2 regions of the Acidovorax temperans genome follow, and region 2 is predicted to be linked to the other one. Evidence: predicted binding sites of a transcription regulator. Region 2 holds the regulator's gene; the other holds the start of a gene.
What was found. Region 2 encodes FNR, which switches genes on or off when oxygen is low (the NO sensors DNR and NnrR bind a similar motif). Its sites were predicted from a motif close to TTGATNNNNATCAA; they were not measured.
Positions count from the first base shown of each region.

Region 1: a site for FNR is predicted at 4,400-4,413, ahead of PQV96_RS10810 (DUF2189 domain-containing protein). Genes of this name have one in related genera too.

Region 1 is NZ_CP117193.1:2,275,224-2,285,832, reverse strand. Features, by position in the region: gene PQV96_RS10830 (GGDEF domain-containing protein) at 1-475, opposite strand, end outside; gene PQV96_RS10825 (SulP family inorganic anion transporter) at 555-2,231, opposite strand; gene PQV96_RS10820 (BON domain-containing protein) at 2,443-2,985, shown strand; gene PQV96_RS10815 (PLP-dependent transferase) at 3,027-4,265, shown strand; gene PQV96_RS10810 (DUF2189 domain-containing protein) at 4,443-5,258, shown strand; gene PQV96_RS10805 (hypothetical protein) at 5,317-5,496, shown strand; gene PQV96_RS10800 (arylesterase) at 5,607-6,242, opposite strand; gene PQV96_RS10795 (ABC transporter ATP-binding protein) at 6,303-6,998, shown strand; gene rlmB (23S rRNA (guanosine(2251)-2'-O)-methyltransferase RlmB) at 7,140-7,889, shown strand; gene PQV96_RS10785 (chromate transporter) at 7,950-8,555, opposite strand; gene PQV96_RS10780 (chromate transporter) at 8,552-9,154, opposite strand; gene PQV96_RS10775 (7(1) septoil knot domain-containing protein) at 9,379-9,666, opposite strand; gene PQV96_RS10770 (IS630-like element ISStma10 family transposase) at 9,878-10,609, opposite strand, start outside.
Region 2 is NZ_CP117193.1:1,726,853-1,737,461, forward strand. Features, by position in the region: gene PQV96_RS08195 (heavy metal translocating P-type ATPase) at 1-2,023, shown strand, start outside; gene ccoS (cbb3-type cytochrome oxidase assembly protein CcoS) at 2,023-2,160, shown strand; gene ccoN (cytochrome-c oxidase, cbb3-type subunit I) at 2,225-3,664, shown strand; gene ccoO (cytochrome-c oxidase, cbb3-type subunit II) at 3,683-4,315, shown strand; gene PQV96_RS08215 (cbb3-type cytochrome oxidase subunit 3) at 4,330-4,467, shown strand; gene ccoP (cytochrome-c oxidase, cbb3-type subunit III) at 4,492-5,400, shown strand; gene ccoG (cytochrome c oxidase accessory protein CcoG) at 5,478-6,935, shown strand; gene PQV96_RS08230 (FixH family protein) at 6,981-7,256, shown strand; gene PQV96_RS08235 (hypothetical protein) at 7,324-7,617, shown strand; gene fnr (fumarate/nitrate reduction transcriptional regulator Fnr) at 7,708-8,430, opposite strand; gene hemN (oxygen-independent coproporphyrinogen III oxidase) at 8,619-10,001, shown strand; gene PQV96_RS08250 (sulfite exporter TauE/SafE family protein) at 10,019-10,609, shown strand, end outside.

The sequences.
Region 1 (10,609 bases), 550 kb from region 2:
GGATACGCTCGGCAACCACATGCCCAAACGCCGAGTGGCAGGCGGGAAGCACCACCGCAAACTCTTCACCGCCGTAGCGGGCCAGGGTGTCCATGGGCCGCACACAGGCACTCAGGGTGCGCGCTACCGATTGCAGCACCAGGTCACCCGCAGAGTGTCCGTGCACATCGTTCACTTTCTTGAAGTGGTCGATGTCCAGCATCAGCAGCAGTGCTGCTTCGCCAGAGCGTGTCACCCGGTCAATTTCGCGTTCCAGCACCGCACGAAAATGCCTGCGGTTGGCCAAGCCTGTCAGGGGGTCTTTCAGCGAAAGCTCGCACAGCCCGTCAATCAGGCCTTGCAGGTACTGCCGTGGATGGGCGTAGTCAGAGGCGGTAGCTGGCCCGCCGCCGTGGACCTGGGATACCAGGGCGTGGGCAGTGTCCAGGCGCAAATCGCGCAGGTCTACAAGGTGAGGGGCCGCCGAATCAGACACAAATGGTTGCTTCTAAAGTTGGTTCGAGTGTAGCAGCGGCCACGCCTTGCGTAATGCAATCAGGGCGCGGGTAACGGGGTTAGCGGCCACTCGGAAGTTGCTGCAAGGCCACAAGTGCTTCGGCGTCTGTACGGTAGGTGACCAGACCTGCCGCAGCGGGTAGAACCCCCGCTTTGCGCAGCGCTGTTTCCACCGGCAGTTTGAGCCCGCTCACATGCAGACAGCCCCCGCGGGCCAGCATCAGCGCGTGCAGTTGGGCAAATACCTCCAGACCCGTCACGTCGATGCGATTGATGGGCTGGGCCAGGAGGCACAGGTGCCTGACGTCGGGGTGCGCGCCAAGGTCTTGCGCCACCCTTTGTTCCAGCGCGCTGGCCGAGGCAAAGTCGAGTTCGGCATCCATGCGCAGGGCCAGCACGTGCGGCGCCAGTGGCTCCAGGCCCCAAAGGTGCCGATCACGCAGGCTTCCGTCCGGGTGCAGGCCCACCTCTATGATGCGCGGGTGCAGACGCTGGTACAGAAAATGGCACAGGTTCATCAGCAAGCCCGCCAGCACCCCCCAGTACATGCGTGGCGCAGTGGCCAGGGTGAGGCCGAACGTGACGATGGCAATCAACGACTCAACACGCGACACACGCCAGAGCCGGGTGATGGAAGAGGGCTTGATGAGGCTGAACACCGCGGTGACCACAATCGCTGCCAGCGCCGAGGTAGGCACGTAGTACAGCGCAGGTGTGAGCCACAGCAGCACCACCAGCACCACGCCAATCGAAAACACCGTGGCCCAACCCGTTTGTGCGCCCGCATACAGGTTGATGGCAGAGCGCGAAAAGGATGCGCTGGTGGCGAAGCTGCCGCACAGACCGCTGCTGATTTTGGACAGACCCTGGCCGATCAGGTCCTGGTTTTCGTTCCAGCGCTCGCTCGAGCGCTGGCTTTCCACCTTGGCGCTGGAAGCAGTCTCCAGAAAGCTCACCAGTGTCACGACCAGCACCGGCATCAGCAGTGAGGCCAGGTCAGACCAGGGCAGCCAGCCGGGCCAATGCAGCGTTGGCAGGCCTTGGGGCAGATGCCCCACCACCGCGCCGCCCGCATCGGCATAACCGGTGGCCCAGCTGATGGCGCCTGTAGCACCCACCACGGCGATGGCGGCGGGAAACGTCGGCTTCAGCTTTTTGGCCAGAAGCAGCGCCCCCACGCTACCGACACCAAAGGCCAGCGCAGCCAGGTCAAAAAGCCCTAAGGACGGGGTGGCCAGCAACGCCCCCCAGTTCGACCGAAGCCCCGTGAGGGCCCCTAGCTGAGAAGCCAGGATCAACAACGCCGCCGCTTGGGTAAAGCCGTTGAGCACCGGCGACGTGACGATGTTCACCACCCAGCCAAACCGGGCCAGCCCCATCACGCACTGCAAGGCACCTGACAGCAGCGCAATCCACACCGCCATCTGAACCCACTGAGCGCTGCCCGGCTCGGCAAGACCCGTGAGCGAAGCCCCGATGAGCAGACTGGTCAGCGCCGTGGGGCCCACGCCAAGGCGGGTGGAGGAGCTGAACAGCACAGCCACCAGGGCGGGCAGCAGCGATGCGTAAATGCCGGTGATCAGCGGCATACCCGCCAGCGCAGCATAGGCCACCCCTTGGGGCACCAGCATCAAGCCCACCGTCATACCTGCCAGGAACTCACCACGCAGCAAAGAGGCAGATGGCCGAGGCCAGGACAAAAACGGGAGCCAGGATCGGAGAACGGAGCGCAGCATGGGGAGGGATTGTCGTTGTAGCGGCCTTCTCGGTCGGCGTGAGGGACTCTCTTTTGCCGGTGGCGGCACACATCGATCCGCTGACCGGGCGCGTTCTTGGGCTGACGGGTGGCTTCAGCCGCGTCCTACACGGTTTTGGCAGGCATCCCACACGGCCGGGGGCTAGGCCTGCCTACAGTCTCTCCATCTTTGTCATTACGAGGAACTTGTCATGAACATCAACGGATTGAACCCACAGGAAGTCACCACCTCTCGCCCCCAATGCAGCAAGGTTGCTCGCATTGCCTCCATTCTGGCCGTGAGCGCGCTGGCCTTGGGCTTGACCGCATGTGGCCGCAACGAAGAGCCCACCGTGGGGCAGCGCCTGGATTCTGCTGTCGAAAAAACAGAACAAGCCGCGGCAGACGCGAGGGCGAAAACCGAGGCTGCCATGGAAAAGGCTGATGCCCGCATGGACCAAAGCGCTGAGCGCGCCGAAGCCATGGCGAAGGACCTGGGTGAATCTGCCAAGCAGGCCGCCAACGCCGCGATGGACAAGGTGGACGATGCGACCATCACCGCTCAGGTGTCTGCGGGCCTGGCCAAAGACCCGGATCTGAGTGCCGTCAAGATCAACGTGGACACCAAAAACGGTGCCGTCACCCTCAATGGCCCAGCGCCCAACCTGGCCGCCAAAGACCGCGCACAGACCATCGCCAAGAGCATCAAGGGCGTCACTTCCGTGACCAATTTGCTGGTGATTTCTGGCGGTTAAAGACTGCCATGGGTCGGTGCAGGTGGCGCTAACATGCACGCATGAAAGCATCAGCCCTTGCACCCCACATCTCCACCCGCCTCATCCACCACGCCTACACGCCCCCCGCTGAGTTCGCAGCGCCCCAACCGGGCGTGTTCAAAGCCTCCACCGTCATCTTCCCCAACGTTGCCGCCATGCGCGCCCGCGATTGGAAAGACAAGAGCGGCTACACCTACGGCCTGCACGGCACGCCCACCACCTTTTTGCTGGAAGAACGTTTGTGCGAGCTGGAAGGCGGCACCGAATGCGTGCTCGTGCCCAGCGGTTTGGCTGCCATTGCCACCGTGGGTTTGGCATTGCTGAAAGCGGGCGATGAAGTTCTGATCCCCGACAACGCGTACGGCCCAGGCAAAGACTTTGCCGTGGTGGAACTGGCACGTTATGGCATCACCCACGCATTTTTCGATGCCTTGAATCCTGACGACCTGGCCCAGCGCATTACGCCCAAAACGCGGCTGGTCTGGCTGGAAGCCCCTGGCTCTGTGACCATGGAGTTTCCTGATCTGATTGCCCAGGTGCACATTTGCTGTGAGCGTGGGGTTCTCACGGCTCTGGACAACACCTGGGGCGCCGGATTGGCTTTTGCGCCATTTGATTTTCTGGGCGATGGCTCACTGGGTGTGGATGTGTCTGCCCACGCGCTCACCAAATACCCCAGCGGCGGTGGTGACGTGCTGATGGGCAGTGTGATGACCCGGTCGAACGCTCTGCACATGAAGATCAAGCTCACGCATATGCGGCTGGGCTTGGGGGTGGGGGCAAATGACGTCGAGGCGGTTTTGCGCTCATTGCCCAGCGTGGAGCTTCGCTATGCCGCGCACGACCGCGTGGCCCGCGAATTGGCCCATTGGCTGCAAACCCAGCCCGCCATTGCACAGGTGCTGCATCCGGCCATTGAAGGCTCGCCCGGCCATGAACATTGGCGCGCCTTGTGCGGCGCAGCCAACGCGGGGCAGGGCGCGGCGGCCGGGTTGTTCAGTGTGATGATCGATGCACGCTACAGCCAGGCGCAGGTGGATGCGTTCTGCGATGCGCTGCGTTTGTTCAAGCTGGGTTACAGCTGGGGCGGCCCGATCAGCCTGGTGGTGCCCTACAACCTGCCGAGCATGCGCAGCGGCCCCACACCGCACCTGAAGCCGGGCACCTTGGTGCGCTTTGCGATTGGCCTGGAAGCCGCCCCGGATTTGCGTGCCGACCTGGCCCAGGCGCTTGAGGTGATGGAGCGCGCTCCAGCCTGATCACCACGGCACAGAACCCCCAGACATCTTGTGCAGAGATGCAGGGGCGCGCGGAGGGCGGGGGGAGGGGCGGGGTGGTAGTTTCCTCAGTGGTAAAGCACGGCAGGCTGCATTACGGTGTGGTCAGCGCCCACTTGATGTGGGTTAAGTCCTCGTTTTACCTCGCAGTGCCCCCTCATGTCAGACACCCCCGTCCCCGAGGTTCCTCCCACCCGCGATGCTGCCCCCATCGTTCTGCAGCGTCTGACGTTGGCAGACCCCTTCCGCTGGCTGGCACAGGGCATTCAGGATTTGCGCGCTGCGCCGGGTATTGCCGTGTTTTACGGCCTGTGTTTCTGGTTCATGGCGATGGTGCTGGGCTGGGTGTTCCGCACGCGGCCGGAATACACGATGTCCCTGGCCAGTGGCTGTCTGCTGGTTGGGCCCTTTCTGGCGATGGGGTTGTACGAAACCAGCCGCCGGCGCGAAGCAGGCATTCCGCCACAGCTCAGCGAGTCCCTGACTTGCTGGGACAGCCACATGGGCAGCATGGGCATGCTGGTCTTGGTGCTCATCGTGCTGGAGTTGTTGTGGGGCCGGGCGTCGCTGGTGGTGTTTGCCGTGTTCTTCAACACGGGCATGCCGTCCACCACGGGCGTGTTGCAGGCGGTGTTCAACCGTGAGAACTGGAGCTTTGTCGCGGTGTACTCGGCAGTGGGCGGGGTGTTTGCTGCCCTGGTGTTCTCCACCTCGGTGGTGTCCATTCCCATGATCCTTGACCGCGACACCGATGCCCTGACGGCTGGGATCACCAGCATTCGCGTGGTGCTGGAGAACCCCTTGACGATGCTGCTGTGGGGTGCTCTCATCACTTTGCTGGTGGGCGCATCATTGTGGGCGGGCAGTGTGGCATTGGTGCTGGTGGGGCCGCTGCTGGGCCATGCCAGTTGGCATGCCTACCGTGCCGCTGTGCAGCGCGTGCCTGCCGCTGCCATGCAGCCCGAATTGGCTTGAGCCTTGGCCCCGAAAGCCAAGCTGTTACAGTGGGCCTCTACTTCAGAAAGCAAACACCTTGGCAACACCTAACTACGGATACGAAAAACGCCAGCGCGAACTCGCTAAGAAACAAAAAAAAGAAGAGAAGCTGAGAGCCAAAGCACAACGCCGGCCGGACGATCCGCAGACGGGAAACGCTGAGGGCGATCAGGATGCAGCGCCCTCCGCAGCACCCAGTGAAGGCACGAACAACTGACACTTTGGGCCCGGCGCGCAGAAGGTTTTTTCTGGTGCCCAGGCAAAGTCTCGCTCACAAGCCCCGCAACCGCTGGTTTCAGCGTTTGCAGGGCTTTTTGTTTTGGCGCGTCAGCGCAGCATTTTCTTCAGCTCTGGCCACACATTGGCCAGCATGAGCGGGTGGGCCTCGGCCTTGGGGTGAATGCGGTCGGGCTGGAACATGCCGGCGGGGTCGGCTTCATCGGCCACACCTTTGAGGAAGAACGGCACCACCGCCGCTTTCTGCGCCTTGGCCACCGTTTCAAACAGCGCGGCAAAGCGGTTGGCGTAATCGGTGCCGTAGTTGGGCGGCACCTGCATGCCCACCAGCAGCACTTTGGCGCCCGCTTTCTGGGCGGCCTGGGTCATGAAGGTCAGGTTGTCCTGGGTGTTTTGCAGCGGCAGCCCGCGCAGCGCGTCGTTGCCACCCAGTTCGATTACCACATGGCTGGGCTGGTGCTGCTGGAGCAGCGCCGCTATGCGCGAGCGGCCGCCCGAGGTGGTTTCGCCGCTCACGCTGGCGTTGACCACAGACGCGCTGATCTTGTCGGCAGCCAATTGCTTTTCCAGCAGGGCCACCCAGCCCGAGCCGCGCGGCAAACCGTACTCGGCGCTCAACGAGTCGCCCAGCACCAGAATGACCGCTGACTTGGCTGCTTTGGGGGCTGCGCGCGCTGTGGTTTGGGCCCCGATGCCAGGCGCGTAAATCCCCATGGCGGCAGCCATGGAGGCGGTGAGGATAAAGTGACGCCGATACAGATCGCGAATCAAAGTAAAGAGCCTTTCATGCCTGAATCTCCCTCGTTGCCCGTAACGCCCATTATTGCTGTCGAGCATGTGTTCAAGTCGGTGACGGACTCCACCGGGACGCTGGACATTTTGCGGGATATTGATTTCCGTCTGGCGCCAAGGGAGACGGCGGCCATTGTGGGCGCCTCGGGCTCGGGCAAGAGCACGCTGCTGTCCATCATTGCCGGCCTGGACACCCCCACACGCGGCACGGTGCGGCTGGATGGGCAAGACCTTTTCGCGCTGAGCGAGGACGACCGGGCCGCCCTGCGGGCGCAAAAGGTGGGCTTCGTCTTCCAGAGCTTTCAGCTCATGGGCAACCTCACCGCGCTCGAAAACGTGATGCTGCCCCTGGAGTTGGCCGAGCGGCGCGATGCCCGCAAGGCCGCTGCCGAGATGCTGGAGCGTGTGGGACTGGGCCAGCGCCTGGGGCATTACCCCAAGGTGCTCTCGGGCGGCGAGCAGCAGCGCGTGGCCTTGGCGCGTGCCTTTGTGGTGCAGCCCGCTTTGTTGCTGGCCGACGAGCCCACCGGCAGCCTGGACTTTGCGACGGGTGAATCCATCATGCGGCTGATGTTTGAACTCAACCGCGAATTGGGAACCACGCTGGTGCTGGTGACCCACGACCGGGCCATCGCCGCGCAGTGCGAGCGGCGCATCACCATCGACGCAGGGCGTGTGGCAGAGGGTTGATGGGTTTTTTGCCTCCGGCGCTTGCCCGCCAAGCGCAAGCAGCTATTAATTTAATAGCAACCCATTGCGCAAAGTGAAGCGCCAGCGCTTTGGCTGCGTGGCCCTGGAAGGGGGCGGCGCCAGGGCAACGATAATGCCCGCATGTCCTCCCCCAAAGTTCTCTTCGGCTTTCATGCCGTGGGCGTGCGCCTGAAGACCGCGCCCCAATCGATCATCGAGATTTATTACGAAGCCACGCGCCGCGATGCGCGCATGCGGCAGTTTCTGGACCGTGCCAAAGAGGCCGGTGCCCGCCTGATCGAAGCCGACAGCGTTCGCATCGCCAAGCTGGCGGGCAGCCACGGCCACCAGGGTGTTGCAGCGCGCGTGGAGCCTGTGGCCCAGATCACCTCGCTGGACGAGCTGCTGGAGAACCTGGAAGCCGCAGGCATTGAGCAGCCCTTGCTGCTGGTGCTGGACGGAGTGACCGACCCGCACAATCTGGGCGCGTGCCTGCGCGTGGCAGACGGTGCCGGTGCGCACGCAGTGATTGCCCCCAAAGACCATGCCGTGGGCATCAACGCCACCGTGGCCAAGGTGGCCAGCGGTGCTGCCGAAACCATGCCTTACTTCATGGTGACCAACCTGGCGCGTACCCTGAACGAACTCAAGGAACGCAACATCTGGTGCATCGGCACCAGCGATGACGCGCCCAAGACCGTCTATCAGGTGGACCTCAAAGGCCCGGTGGCATTGGTGCTGGGCGCGGAGGGTGACGGCATGCGCCAGCTCACCCGCAAAACCTGCGATGAGCTGGTCTCTATCCCGATGAAGGGCGCGGTCGAGAGCCTGAACGTTTCTGTGGCCAGCGGTGTGTGCCTGTACGAGGCACTACGCCAGCGTTCGCTGTAAACCCGCCCAAGGCTGGTAGCCCTGCTACCGGCTTGGGCCAGGGCTGGCGGCCCAGGCCGTTCAGATCCAGCCCATGCCCCCGGCCACTGCGCCGGCCCCGAGCATCCACAGCAGGTGCAGCTTGGTGCGCCACACCAGCAGGGTGGTGGCGGCCGTGATGGCCCACAGCGGCCAGTTGACCAGTTCAGCGCCATGGGCACGTGTCAGCACCCATGCCGTGGCCAGCAGCAAGCCAATGACCACCGGAGCCATGCCCTGCTTGAAGGCGCGCACGCTACGCCGGTTGCGGTTGCGGTGCCCCCAGCGGGTGGCCTGCCAGGTCAGCAGGCTGCTGGGCAACATCACACCCACCATGCACACCAGAATGCCGAGCAGGCCCAGCGCCCAGCCTGCGGCGCCAGGGCCACCGGCGTTGATGCCGATGTTCCACCCCAGCAGGGCAATGAACAGCACATTGGGGCCCGGCGCGGCCTGCGCGATGGCGATGGAGGCGTTGAACTGTGGATCGGTGAGCCAGGCATTGCGCTCCACCAGAAAACGGTGCATATCCGGCGCGGTGCTGATGGCCCCGCCCACTGCCAGCAACGACAGCGACAGGTAGTACAGGAACAGTTGCAACCAGTCCCACGAAGACAGGGCCACGATGGCGGGCACAGCAGTGGTCATGGGGCGATCTTTCTCCAGGTCAGCACGCAGGCGAGCAGGCCCACGCTGGGCAACGTCCAGAACAGAGGCCAGCGCAACACCGCCATGGCAATCACCGTGAGCGCGACCAGACCTCCGCAGACCACCAGGCCCAGCGGGTGTTTGCGCAAGGTGGACGAGAGCTTGAGGCCCATGCCGGCAATCAGCCCGGCGGCTACCGCCCCCATGCCCCGCAACGCGCCAGCCACGGCGGGAAGGGAGGCAAACTGGGCATACACCACGGCCACCGCCAGCACCAGAATGAGTGGGAAGGTCAACATGCCCGCCAGGGCCGCCACGGCGCCGCGCCAGCCAAAGTAGCGCTCGCCGATCATGATGGAGAGGTTCACCACGTTGGGGCCCGGCATGATCTGGGCCACTGCCCAGTCTTCCACGAACTCGTCGTTCGTCATCCAGCGTTTTTTCTCGACCAGTTCGCGTTGCACCACGGCCAGCACGCCGCCAAAGCCTTGCAGCGCCAGCCAGGTGAAGGACCAGAACAGATCGGCGCAGTCGCGCGGTTGGGGGCGGGGGGCAGCGGGGTCGGTGCCAGCAGCAGTCACATCAGGGGTGTCGGCCATGGGTCGGGGCGAAATTGGCCTCTGGCGCTTATCCATAAAGCGCAAGCAGCTATCAAATCAGGAGCAATCTTGCAGCTTGGACACCTTGCCGGAGTGGCGTAAGGCGCAGAGCCAAGCCGCGTCAAGCCTGCGATGTTAGCCCGCAAAGCAAGGCCGAGCGCCCGGCTGCCCTTCGCGTTGCGGCAAGGCCGGGGCGATGAATGGTGTGCCCCGGCCGCAGCCGCTCACTTCCCCAGTTTGCCTTCCAGCGCGTGCCCCTGCGTGCGCCAGCCCGCCTGCGCCAGGTGCTTGACCTTGAAGATGCGCAGATCCGCCTGGGCTTCGTACTTCACCTTGAAAATCTTGAAGGTGGCCTGGCTTTCATAGTGAACCATGTGCCACACGGCGTCGCCTGTGGCCTGCTGCTCGTACGGAACCTCCAGAACGGCGAGGTCTGCCTGGCTTTCATACGGGGTTTCAAACACTTTGGCGTCGGCCTGGTTTTCGTACTTCACGACGAGGACTTGTGCCATGGGTCAGTTCCTGTGATGGGGTGAATGGATGCCACGGGTCAGCACCCGAACGATACCCATCAGGGTACCGCGCAAGCGCTAATCCTGGTCCACCGTCTGGACAAGCGAGCCGTTTGGTTGCCCCATCGGCATGTGCACGCCGCGCTACCATTTGCCCACGCGGCCCCAGCGCATCCGCAGGGCGCCTTCCTATTGATCCGGCGGGGATTATTCATGAGGCCGCATAGGCGACATGCTTGTCACCAAAGTACTTCTTGACCCGCTCTGGTGTGTTCTCCAACATCGTCACGTGTTCAGTCGCCGCTGCGCGCAGCTTGGCCTTGGTTCGCACCGGAACCTTGCTGCCAATCGCATGCTTCAAATCTGCGTTCAGCCGCTCCTCTGGGTTGAGCTCAGGGCTGTAGCTGGGCAGGTAGAACAATTCAATGTCCTGTTTGTGCTGTGTCGCCCACTCCTTGACTGGCTTGCTGTGGTGCACCCTCAGGTTGTCCAGAATCAGGAATATCTTCTTGCCCTGCGACTCCTTGATCAAGGCCTGCATGAACTCGATCAGCCTGTCTGAATTGAACGCCTCGTCAATGATCATCCAGCGCGTTTTGCCCTGGTTGGTGACGGTGGCAATCATGGAGAGCTTTTGCCGCGTTCCGCCGACTGCGCGCGTCACTGGTGTTTGGCCCGCAGGTGCGTAACTTCTGCCACGCACATCCGTGTTGACCAGCGCTGTTTCGTCACCCCAATGAATTTCTGCGCCTTCACGCTTGGCTCTGGCCTCAATGGTGGGGTATTCATCTTCGAGCCAGGCCTGGACGGCCTCGGGCCGCTGCTCGTAGGCTTTCTTGATCGGCTTTTGCGGTGTAAAACCCCAGCGTGCCAGATAGTCGCCCACCGCCCGCACAGACAGCTTGATCCCCAGGTCGCGTTCAATGAGTTCGCGCACTGCGGG
Region 2 (10,609 bases):
GTACGCATGGCCTGCGTACGTGGCACAGCCCGGCGATTTGTCGCAAGAGATGGAAACGCTGCTGCGCTGGGCCTCGTGGGTGATTTCGCTGCCCGTGGTCTTTTTTGCCTGCGGCCCTTTCTTTACCAGTGCGTTGCGCGATGTACGCCAGCGGCAGGTGAGCATGGATCTGCCCGTGGCGCTTGGCATGGGCATCACCTTTGTGGTGAGCACTGCAGGCACATTCGACCCCAATGGCATCTTTGGTCGCGAGGTGTACTTTGACTCGCTGACCATGTTCGTTTTCTTCCTGCTCACCGGGCGCTGGCTGGAGTTGCGCCTGCGTGACCGCACGGCCGGTGCGCTGGAGGCAGTGCTCAATCGCCTGCCCGACAGCGTGGAACGCTTGGGCGCTGATGGTGCATTCACCCGCGTGGCGGTGCGGCGCCTGGTGGTGGGCGACACGGTACGCGTCTTGCCGGGCGAGGCGTTTCCGGCCGACGGAACGATTCTCAAAGGCAGCACCCAGGCCGACGAAGCCCTGCTGACCGGCGAATCGACCCCGGTGCACAAGCCCGAAGGCAGCGCGGTGACTGCTGGCAGCTACAACCTGCAGTCGTCGGTAGAAGTTCGCGTGGAATGTGTGGGCGCCCAAACCCGCTTTGCACAGATCGTGGCCTTGATGGAGAGTGCAGGGCTGCAAAAGCCACGTCTGGCCCAGTTGGCCGACCGCATCGCCAAACCGTTTTTGGTGGCTGTGTTGCTTGCTGCCTTTGCTGCTGCCGCCTGGTGGTGGCCCAAAGACCCGGGGCACGCGCTGATGGTGGCGGTGGCGGTGCTCATCGTCACTTGTCCCTGTGCGTTGTCGTTGGCCACACCGGTGGCGATGTTGACGGCAGCTGGCACGCTGGCGCGCCAGGGCGTGCTGGTGCGCAACCTGCAAGGGCTGGAGGCCCTGGCGCAGATCGATACGGTGGTGTTTGACAAAACGGGCACGCTCACGCGCGATGCGATGGCATTGCACACGGTGCGGCTGGCAGGTGGCGATCTGGATCGGGCAAGTGCCTTGTCGTTGGCTGCCGCGTTGGCGCGGCAGTCCTTGCACCCGGCATCGCGTGCCCTGGTGGAAGCTGCTGGCGCGGATGATGGTCGTTGGCTGGTCTCCAATCTGGAAGAGCAGGCAGGGCTCGGTTTGAGTGCTAATGTGCAAGACCGCACGGGGCAATGCCCGCCACGCCGCGTGCGCCTGGGCTCTGCCATTCATGCCGGTGTGGTGGCGGGTGAGGCTGGTACTACCGAATTCGCGGAAGGTGCGGACGGCGCTGCCCTGTGGGTCGTCTTGGCCGAAGAGCGCGGTGAGCCAGGCCACGCGCAGACGGTGGAAATGGCCCGGTTTGGGTTGGTTGAAGATCTGCGCGCAGAGGCCGCCACGGTGGTGCGTGCGCTGGCCGATGCGGGTTTGAGTGTGCAGATGCTGTCTGGCGACCGCCCAGAAGCCGTGCAGCGCGTGGCTGCTCAGGCGGGTATCACCGAGGCCCGCGGGGCTTGCACGCCGCAAGACAAACTGGCGGCGCTGCAAAGCCTGCAGGCCCAGGGTCACCATGTGGCCATGGTGGGCGATGGCCTGAACGATGGCCCTGTGATGGCGGGAGCCCACGTGTCATTCGCCTTTGGCCGGGCTGTTCCCCTGGCGCGCTCTCGGGCAGATTTCGTGGTGCTGCGGGACAGTTTGACTCAGGTACCCCAAGCAGTGCTGCTGGCGCGCAAAACCCTACAGATCGTGCGGCAAAATCTATGGTGGGCCGCTGGGTACAACGCTCTGTGCGTTCCCTTGGCTGTGGTGGGCTGGATGCCTGCCTGGCTTGCGGGATTGGGCATGGCGCTCAGCTCGCTGTTGGTGGTGCTCAATGCCGCCCGCCTTTCCAAGGGATTGCCAGAGGCGCCGTGTGGCGCACATGGCGATCCGTCGCCTTCTATTTCGCAGGCAGCAGGGGGTTCTTCATCTGCTGCCGTGTCGTCATTTCAAACTGCGGAGCCCGCCTGATGGACATCCTTTATTTATTGATTCCTCTGTCAGTGGTTCTGGTGCTGATGATCCTGGCCTGCTTGTGGTGGGCCGTGTACCGCGGACAGTTTGAAAGTGTGGAACAAGAGGGGGAGCGCATTCTCCGAGACGGTTGACTTTCGTCAATAACCGCAATGGCAGTCTGGTTAAAACTTGTATCGCAATACAAAGAGGTGTCCGATGGATTTTCCAAAAACAAATGCTGCGCATTACAACGACACGGTCGTGCGTCAGTTCTCAATCATGGCCGTGGTTTGGGGGGTGGTCGGCATGCTGGTGGGCGTCATCATTGCCGCCCAGCTGGCATGGCCAGAACTCAACCTAGGCATTCCATGGCTTAGTTATGGCCGTTTGCGCCCACTGCATACCAATGCAGTGATTTTTGCTTTTGGTGGCTGCGCTTTGTTCGCCACCAGCTACTACGTGGTGCAGCGTACCTGCCAGGTTCGGTTATTTGCGCCGGCCCTCGCATCGTTCACGTTCTGGGGTTGGCAGTTAGTCATTCTGGCTGCCGCCATCAGCCTGCCGCTGGGTTACACCTCCGGCAAGGAATACGCTGAACTGGAGTGGCCTATCGACATCCTGATCACACTGGTCTGGGTGTCCTACGCCATCGTGTTCTTTGGCACGGTGGGTACGCGCAAGGTCAAGCACATCTATGTGGCCAACTGGTTCTTTGGCGCCTTCATTCTGGCTGTGGCGTTGCTGCACCTGGTGAACAGCGCTGCAGTGCCCGCTGGCTTCATGAAGAGCTACTCTGCCTACGCCGGTGTGCAAGACGCCATGGTGCAGTGGTGGTACGGCCACAATGCCGTGGGCTTCTTCCTGACCGCAGGCTTCCTGGGCATGATGTATTACTTCATCCCCAAGCAGGCTGGCCGCCCCGTGTACTCGTATCGCCTGTCGATCGTGCACTTCTGGGCCCTGATCTTCACTTACATGTGGGCAGGTCCTCACCATCTGCACTACACCGCGCTGCCTGACTGGACGCAATCCGTCGGTATGGTGTTCTCGCTGATCCTGCTGGCTCCCAGCTGGGGCGGCATGATCAACGGCATCATGACCCTGTCGGGCGCATGGCACAAGCTGCGTGACGATCCTATCCTGCGCTTCCTGATCGTGTCGCTGTCGTTCTACGGCATGTCCACGTTCGAAGGTCCGATGATGTCCATCAAGACCGTGAACGCACTGAGCCACTACACCGACTGGACCGTGGGCCACGTGCACTCTGGAGCCCTGGGCTGGGTGGGTCTGATCTCCATGGGCTCGCTGTACTACCTGGTGCCCCGCCTGTTTGGCCGCGAAAAGATGCACTCCATCAAGGCGATTGAACTGCACTTCTGGATGGCCACCATCGGTATCGTGCTGTACATCGCGGCAATGTGGATTGCCGGTGTGATGCAAGGCCTGATGTGGCGCGCTGTGAACCCTGATGGCACGCTGACCTACACCTTCGTTGAAAGCGTAAAGGCTACCTATCCCTTCTATGTGATCCGTGTGGCCGGTGGTCTGCTGTATCTGGGCGGCATGCTGGTGATGGCATGGAACGTGTGGGCAACCGCAATCTCTGGCCGTTCGGTCAAGGTGGCTATCCCCGCCGTGAACACTGCCCACGCTTGAGCCTCAAGGAGCTAACCCATGTCTCAAAACAACAAGCAAGCTTCTGCCGGTTTCAGCCACGAGAAGATTGAAACCAACAATTTCTTGATGATCGTGCTGATCCTGCTGGTGATCGCTATTGGCGGTCTGGTGGAGATCGTGCCCCTGTTCTTCCAGAAGTCCACCACGGAAGCTGTGAAGGGCGTGGAGCCCTACACAGCCACCCAGCTGATCGGGCGTGATGTGTACATCCGTGAGGGTTGCTACAACTGCCACTCGCAGATGATTCGCCCCTTCCGTGCAGAAACCCTGCGCTATGGTCACTACTCGGTGGCGGGTGAGTTCGTGTACGACCACCCCTTCCAGTGGGGCAGCAAGCGCACAGGTCCTGACCTGCATCGCGTGGGCGGCAAGTACAGCGATGAATGGCATCGCATCCACTTGAACAACCCACGTGACGTGGTGCCTGAGTCCAACATGCCTGCCTACCCCTGGCTTGAGAAGACTCTGGTCAATCCGGCCGATTTGGCTCCTCGCATGAAGGCGCTGCGCACTGTGGGCGTTCCATACACCGACGCGCAAATCACCGCTGCCGCTGATGAAGTCAAGGGCAAGACGGAGTTGGATGCACTGATCGCCTATCTGCAAGTCATGGGCCGCGCGCTCAAGTAAGGGAGGGTTGGCATATGGACATCACCACCATGCGCATTGTGGCCACGCTGGCTTCAATGGTCTGCTTCATCGGCATCTGGGTGTGGGCCTACATGGGCCGCAACCGTGCCAAATTTGATGAGGCTGCTCGCTTGCCATTTGAGCAAGAATGAACTCCACCAGAATGAGAAAAACCCATGAGTGACTTCACCAGCAATTTCTGGTCGGTCTTTGTGACCGCGCTGACCCTGGTCGGCATCATTGGCTGCGCCGTGCTGCTTTGGATGGCAGGCCGCAAGAAGGTCGTATCAACGGCCGACAACACTACAGGCCACGTCTGGGATGAAGACCTGGTGGAAATGAACAACCCTCTGCCACGCTGGTGGGTGTGGATGTTCGTCATCACCATCATCTTTGGCTTGGGCTATCTGGCGGCCTACCCAGGTCTGGGCAGCTCTGCCGGCAAGCTCGGCTGGAGCCAGAAGGGCGAATACGAAGCAGAAGTGGCCAAGGCCAACAAAGAGTTGGAACCCATTTACGCCCGCTTTGCATCCATGACTCCTGAAGCGATTGCCGTGGACACGCAAGCCAAGGCCATTGGTGAGCGCCTGTTCATGAACAATTGCGCTCAATGCCATGGCTCTGACGCCCGCGGCAGCAAGGGTTTCCCCAACTTGGCCGACGGCGACTGGTTGTACGGTGGCACACATGACAAGATCCTGGAAACCTTGCAAAAGGGCCGCATTGGCAACATGCCTCCCATGGCTGCTGCCGTAGGTTCTCCAGAAGATGTGCGTAACCTGTCGCACTATGTGCTCAGTTTGTCGGGTAGCCCCCACGATTCTCTGCGTGCTTCTTTGGGCAAGTCCAAGTTTGGTGCTTGCGCCGCCTGCCACGGCATGGACGGCAAGGGCAATCAGGCTTTGGGTGCTCCCAACCTGACAGACGACATCTGGCTGCATGGCTGGGGTGAAGCAGCGATTACCGCCATGATCAACAATGGCAAGGTCAATCAGATGCCTGCACAGGCAGACAAGTTGACCGAAGCGCAGATCAAGGTGCTGGCCTCGTATGTTTGGGGATTGTCAAACAACAAGGCGCAGTGATGTGAACGTGGGGCGGTGTCTGAGGGCGCCGCCCCTTTGTTGTTTCTGAAGTTTTGGATTAAGTAGAGAGCGCCGCCATGAAGCCACCCAGCGAGTCTCCTCGCAAGGTTATTCCTATCGCTCCTGTTGCCGCAGATGGTTCGGAAGTGCCTAGCAGTCAGGTCGAGATCGTCTCCCTGTACGAAGCACAAAAGAAGATTTACCCGCGATCCATCAGCGGAGTATTTGCCCGGTGGCGCTGGGCGATGGTATTTCTCACACAACTGGTGTTTTATGGCCTGCCCTGGCTGGAGTGGGGGCAGCGCCAGATGGTGCTCTTCGATTTGGGAGCGCGCCGCTTTTATATCTTCGGTTTGGTGCTGTACCCGCAGGACTTCATCTACCTGACGGGTTTGCTGATCATTTCAGCACTTTCGCTGTTCCTGTTTACCGCCGTGGCCGGGCGTTTGTGGTGTGGTTTTTCATGCCCGCAAACGGTGTACACCGAAATTTTCATGTGGATCGAGCACAAGATCGAAGGTGATCGCAGTGCCCGGCTCCGCCTGGACAACGGCCCCTGGACGTTCGAGAAGATCCGCAAGAAGTTTTTCAAGCAGGTGGTGTGGATCGCGGTGGCCCTGTGGACCGGGTTCACCTTTGTGGGGTACTTCGTCCCCATTCGCGAGCTGGGCAGCGAGCTGCTGGCGTTCCCGGGCGGCTGGCAGATTTTCTGGGTGCTGTTCTACGGTTTTGCCACCTATGGCAATGCGGGCTTCATGCGCGAGCAGGTCTGCAAGTACATGTGCCCTTATGCGCGCTTTCAGAGCGCGATGTTTGATAAAGACACGCTGATCGTTACCTACGACCCTGAACGTGGCGAGCAGCGTGGTCCGCGCAAGAAGAATATCGACTACAAAGCCCAGGGGCTGGGCGATTGCATTGACTGCTCGCTGTGTGTGCAGGTCTGTCCGGTGGGCATCGACATCCGCAAGGGTTTGCAGTACGAATGCATTGGCTGTGGCCTGTGCGTGGACGCCTGCAATACCGTGATGGACAAGATGCAGTACCCGCGTGGGCTCATCCGTTATTCGACCCAGAACGGCGTGGCCAAGCACTGGACGCAGTCGCAGATGTTGCGCCGCGTGCTGCGCCCCCGCGTGCTGATCTACAGCGCCGTGCTGGTCACCCTGTGCGTGGCCTTGTTGGCCAGCCTGGTGACGAGAACACCGCTGAAAGTGGACGTGGTTCGCGACCGGGCCGCCTTGTCACGCATTGTGGCTGGGGGGAAGTTGGAAAACATCTACCGTATCCAGATCATGAACGCTACCGAAACTCCTCAGCGCTACCGCATAGATGCCAAGGGTCTTGAGGGACTTGAAGTGGTGTCGGAAGCGTCGGTGGAGGTCGATCCCGCTCAGTCTCGCTGGGTTGCTGTGCGATTGCAGGTGCCTTATGGGTCTGCTTCACCTGGGTCTCATCCCATCACCTTTGAAATTGGTGCCGAGGGTGGCGGTGCCCACGTGACAGAAAAAACCGTATTTTTGGTTCCCAGGTAGTACCGTTTTCATTCAACGTACAAGCCTGAGTTAATGGAGTTTGCTATGTCTACTGTTTCTTCCTCAGCCACGCCAGCTGCAGCCCCATGGTGGAAGTTTGGCCATGTGTGGCTGGTATTGGCGGGCCCCTTGGTGGTCATTGTTGCGGGGTTCATTACTTTGTGGCTTGCGATGTCGCGCCCAGACCCTGTGGTCGCGGAGGATTACTACCAGCGAGGTATCGACATCAACAAGACCCTGGAGCACCCAGAGAAGAGCTTGGCGCCCGCGATGAAAGGGCGCAATCACGCTGCGACCCCGCCAGAAGCGCAGCCGAGGTGATTGTGAAGTCACTCTGGTTCACTGAATTTCGCAACGACCCAATACAACACCGCAAGGAAACAGCACGATGTGGACACAGCGCCTGATGTGGATTGCCTGGCCAGCCTTTTTGGTGGCAGGTGTGATTGAGATGCTCGTCTTTGCGATGGTGGACCCGCAAGACCTTCACTGGTTCGGGCAGCCTGTCACCTTGTCGAGAACAGGCGTCTACACCTTGGCGTTCTTTGGGTTCTGGGCGCTCACCATGGTGTCCAGTGCGCTCACCACCTTGCTTGCGATGTCCCCCTTTGAACTGAATCGCTGCCCGGTGCCTGACGAGGAGCGCCCTGACGATTGCCGCAAGCATCCCTCCTGCACTTGAATAAAAAAAATGCCGCGCTGTATGGCGCGGCATTGTCGGAGGCGTCAGCGAAGTGCTCGTCAGTTGTCCGGCACCTCTGTCGAAAATTTTTCAGTGGCAGGCTTGTTGGTTGTTCACGATGCGGCGTAGGGCATCGGTATCTAGAATGCGGACATGTCTTTGCCGCACTTCCACGGTGCCTTCTTCTACGAACTTGGAGAAGGTGCGGCTCACGGTTTCAAGCTTGAGGCCGAGATAACTGCCAATTTCTTCTCGCGTCATTCGCAACACCAGTTCCGATTGAGAGAAACCTCGCGCGTGCAGGCGTTGCACCAAATTGAGCAAAAACGCTGCCAGACGCTCTTCTGCTCGCATGCTTCCGAGCAGCAGCATCACGCCATGCTCACGCACGATTTCACGGCTCATGATTTTGTGCACATGGTGCTGTAGCGCAGTGACTTCTCGCGAGAATTCCTCTATGCGATCAAAGGGCATGACGCAAACTTCCGCGTCTTCCAGAGCGACGGCATCGCAGGTGTGATGGTCATTCACAATGCCATCCAGACCAATGATTTCACCGGCCATCTGGAATCCTGTGACTTGGTCGCGACCATCTTCTGTCGCCACGCAGGTCTTGAAGAAGCCCGTGCGAATGGCATACAGCGAGGTGAAAGCTTCTCCGTTGCGGAAAAGCGTTCCGCCGCGCTTGATCTTGCGCCGCACGGCTACCACTTCGTCGATGCGTTGCAGCTGCTCTTCGTTGAGCCCCACAGGCATGCAAAGCTCACGGAGATTGCAGTTGGAGCAGGCGACTTTGATGGTGAGCGGATTCATGGCGCAGAAACCAGTTGGTTGTTCGAGCATATCGTGCTCGACGAGAGAGGCCGAAGTGCCTCGCACAGTGCTTAGAAGCGGATGATATGCATCAAATTGTCGCTCCACCAGCAGTGGGTTCACTTGATTCAGGTCAAGGACGAAGAGGGTAAGGTGCGGCACAGTAACCGAGTACGCAAGGATATCTCATGACCGCTGTTACCCCAGAACTCCTTACCCGGTTTGATGTGCCGGGTCCCCGATACACCTCTTATCCAACGGCAGACCGTTTTGTGGAGGCTTTTGGTCAGGAGGACTATGCCTTGGCGTTGGCCCAAAGGCATTTGGGGACAGGCTCCAAAGCCATGCCGTTGTCGCTGTATGTACACATCCCATTTTGCGAGTCGCTATGCTACTACTGCGCTTGCAACAAGATCATTACCAAACACCATGATCGTGCTGATGTCTATTTGCGGTACCTGAGCCGCGAAATCGACTTGCATACAGCCCAATGTGGTGTGGGGCAGGTGGTTAGCCAGTTGCATCTGGGTGGCGGGACCCCCACGTTCCTGTCTGATGATGGGCTGTGTGAGTTGATGTCCATGCTCAAGCGCAGCTTCACTCTGGCTCCCGGTGGGGAATATTCCATCGAAGTGGATCCCCGCACGGTCAACGCGGAGCGTCTGGCATTGTTGGCAGAGTTGGGTTTCAACCGGTTGAGTTTTGGCGTCCAAGACTTCGACTCTGAAGTCCAAAAGGCAGTACACCGTGTTCAGCCCGCAGAGCAAGTTTTTGCTTTGGTCGAATCTGCACGCACCATCGGGTTTGACTCCATCAATGTGGACTTGATTTACGGCTTGCCACGCCAAACCCCTGAGTCATTTGATCGGACGTTGTCACAGATTGCCCAGCTTCGACCCGATCGCATTGCGTTGTACGCATATGCACATCTGCCTGAGCGCTTCAAGCCCCAGCGTCGCATCATTTCAGCGGAGTTGCCCACAGCAGGTGCCAAAGTCGCCATGCTTTCGCGTTCGCTGGATGCATTTATTGACGCTGGCTATGTATACGTCGGCATGGATCATTTCGCTTTGCCTACTGATGCGTTGGCCATTGCAAAACGGCAGGGGCGCCTGCACCGCAATTTCCAGGGATACAGCACCCAACCCGATTGCGATTTGATTGGGCTGGGCGTGTCAGCGATTGGACGCATTGGGGCGACCTACAGCCAAAACGCCAAGACCCTGGATGAGTATTACGATTTCCTTGACCAGGGTCGCCTGCCAGTCGTTCGGGGGCTGGCATTGAACCGGGATGACTTGGTGAGACGCGCTGCCATCATGGCGTTGATGTGCCAAGGTGAACTGCTGATTGAGCCGATGGAGCAAGCATGGCTGATCGACTTCAAAAAGTACTTTGCTGCTGAACTGGACCGTTTGAAGGACATGGAAACCCAAGGTCTGGTGGAGTTGGGCAGTGAAGGGGTTCGAGTGACCCCCATGGGCTGGTTCTTTGTGCGCGGTATTGCGATGGTCTTTGATCGTTACCTGCAGGCCGATCGCACCCGCGCCCGCTTCTCCCGCATCATCTGAGCAGGGCTACGAACAGCATGTCGGCTACTGTTGCATGGACCGCACTGGTCATGGGTTTGGTAGGAGGAACCCATTGTTTGGCCATGTGCTCAGCTCCGTGCGCTGCGGTGGTGGGGGCTGTACAAAAGCCGGAAGGCTCCGCCGCGCTGGAGCAGCCTGTTCACTGGATGGACAACCCCCGCCGTTCTGCCCAGCCGTGGCTGCGCACCGGGGTTTTTCATGTGGGTCGCATCGTGGGATATGCGGCGCTCGGTGCCATGGCGGCCTGGGCCATGGATAGTTTGGCTTGGATTACACAGCAAACCATGGCGCTTCGGCCCTTGTGGACCCTCACGCACGTGGCCATTCTGGCCTGGGGCTTGATGATGCTGATCCAGTCGCGACAGCCAGCCTGGATCGAACAGGCGGGCCGTTCAGTCTGGGGGCGTGTCCAGCCGCTGCTTGGTTCGTCAACAGGTGTGGCCAGTGCTGGAGCTTTGTGGGCATTCATGCCGTGCGGTTTGCTCTATTCGGCCTTGCTGGTAGCGGCACTCAGCGGCGGGCCGTTGCAGGGTGCTTGGACCATGGCGCTGTTTGCTGTGGGCAGCGGTCTTTGGCTCGTGGGCGGC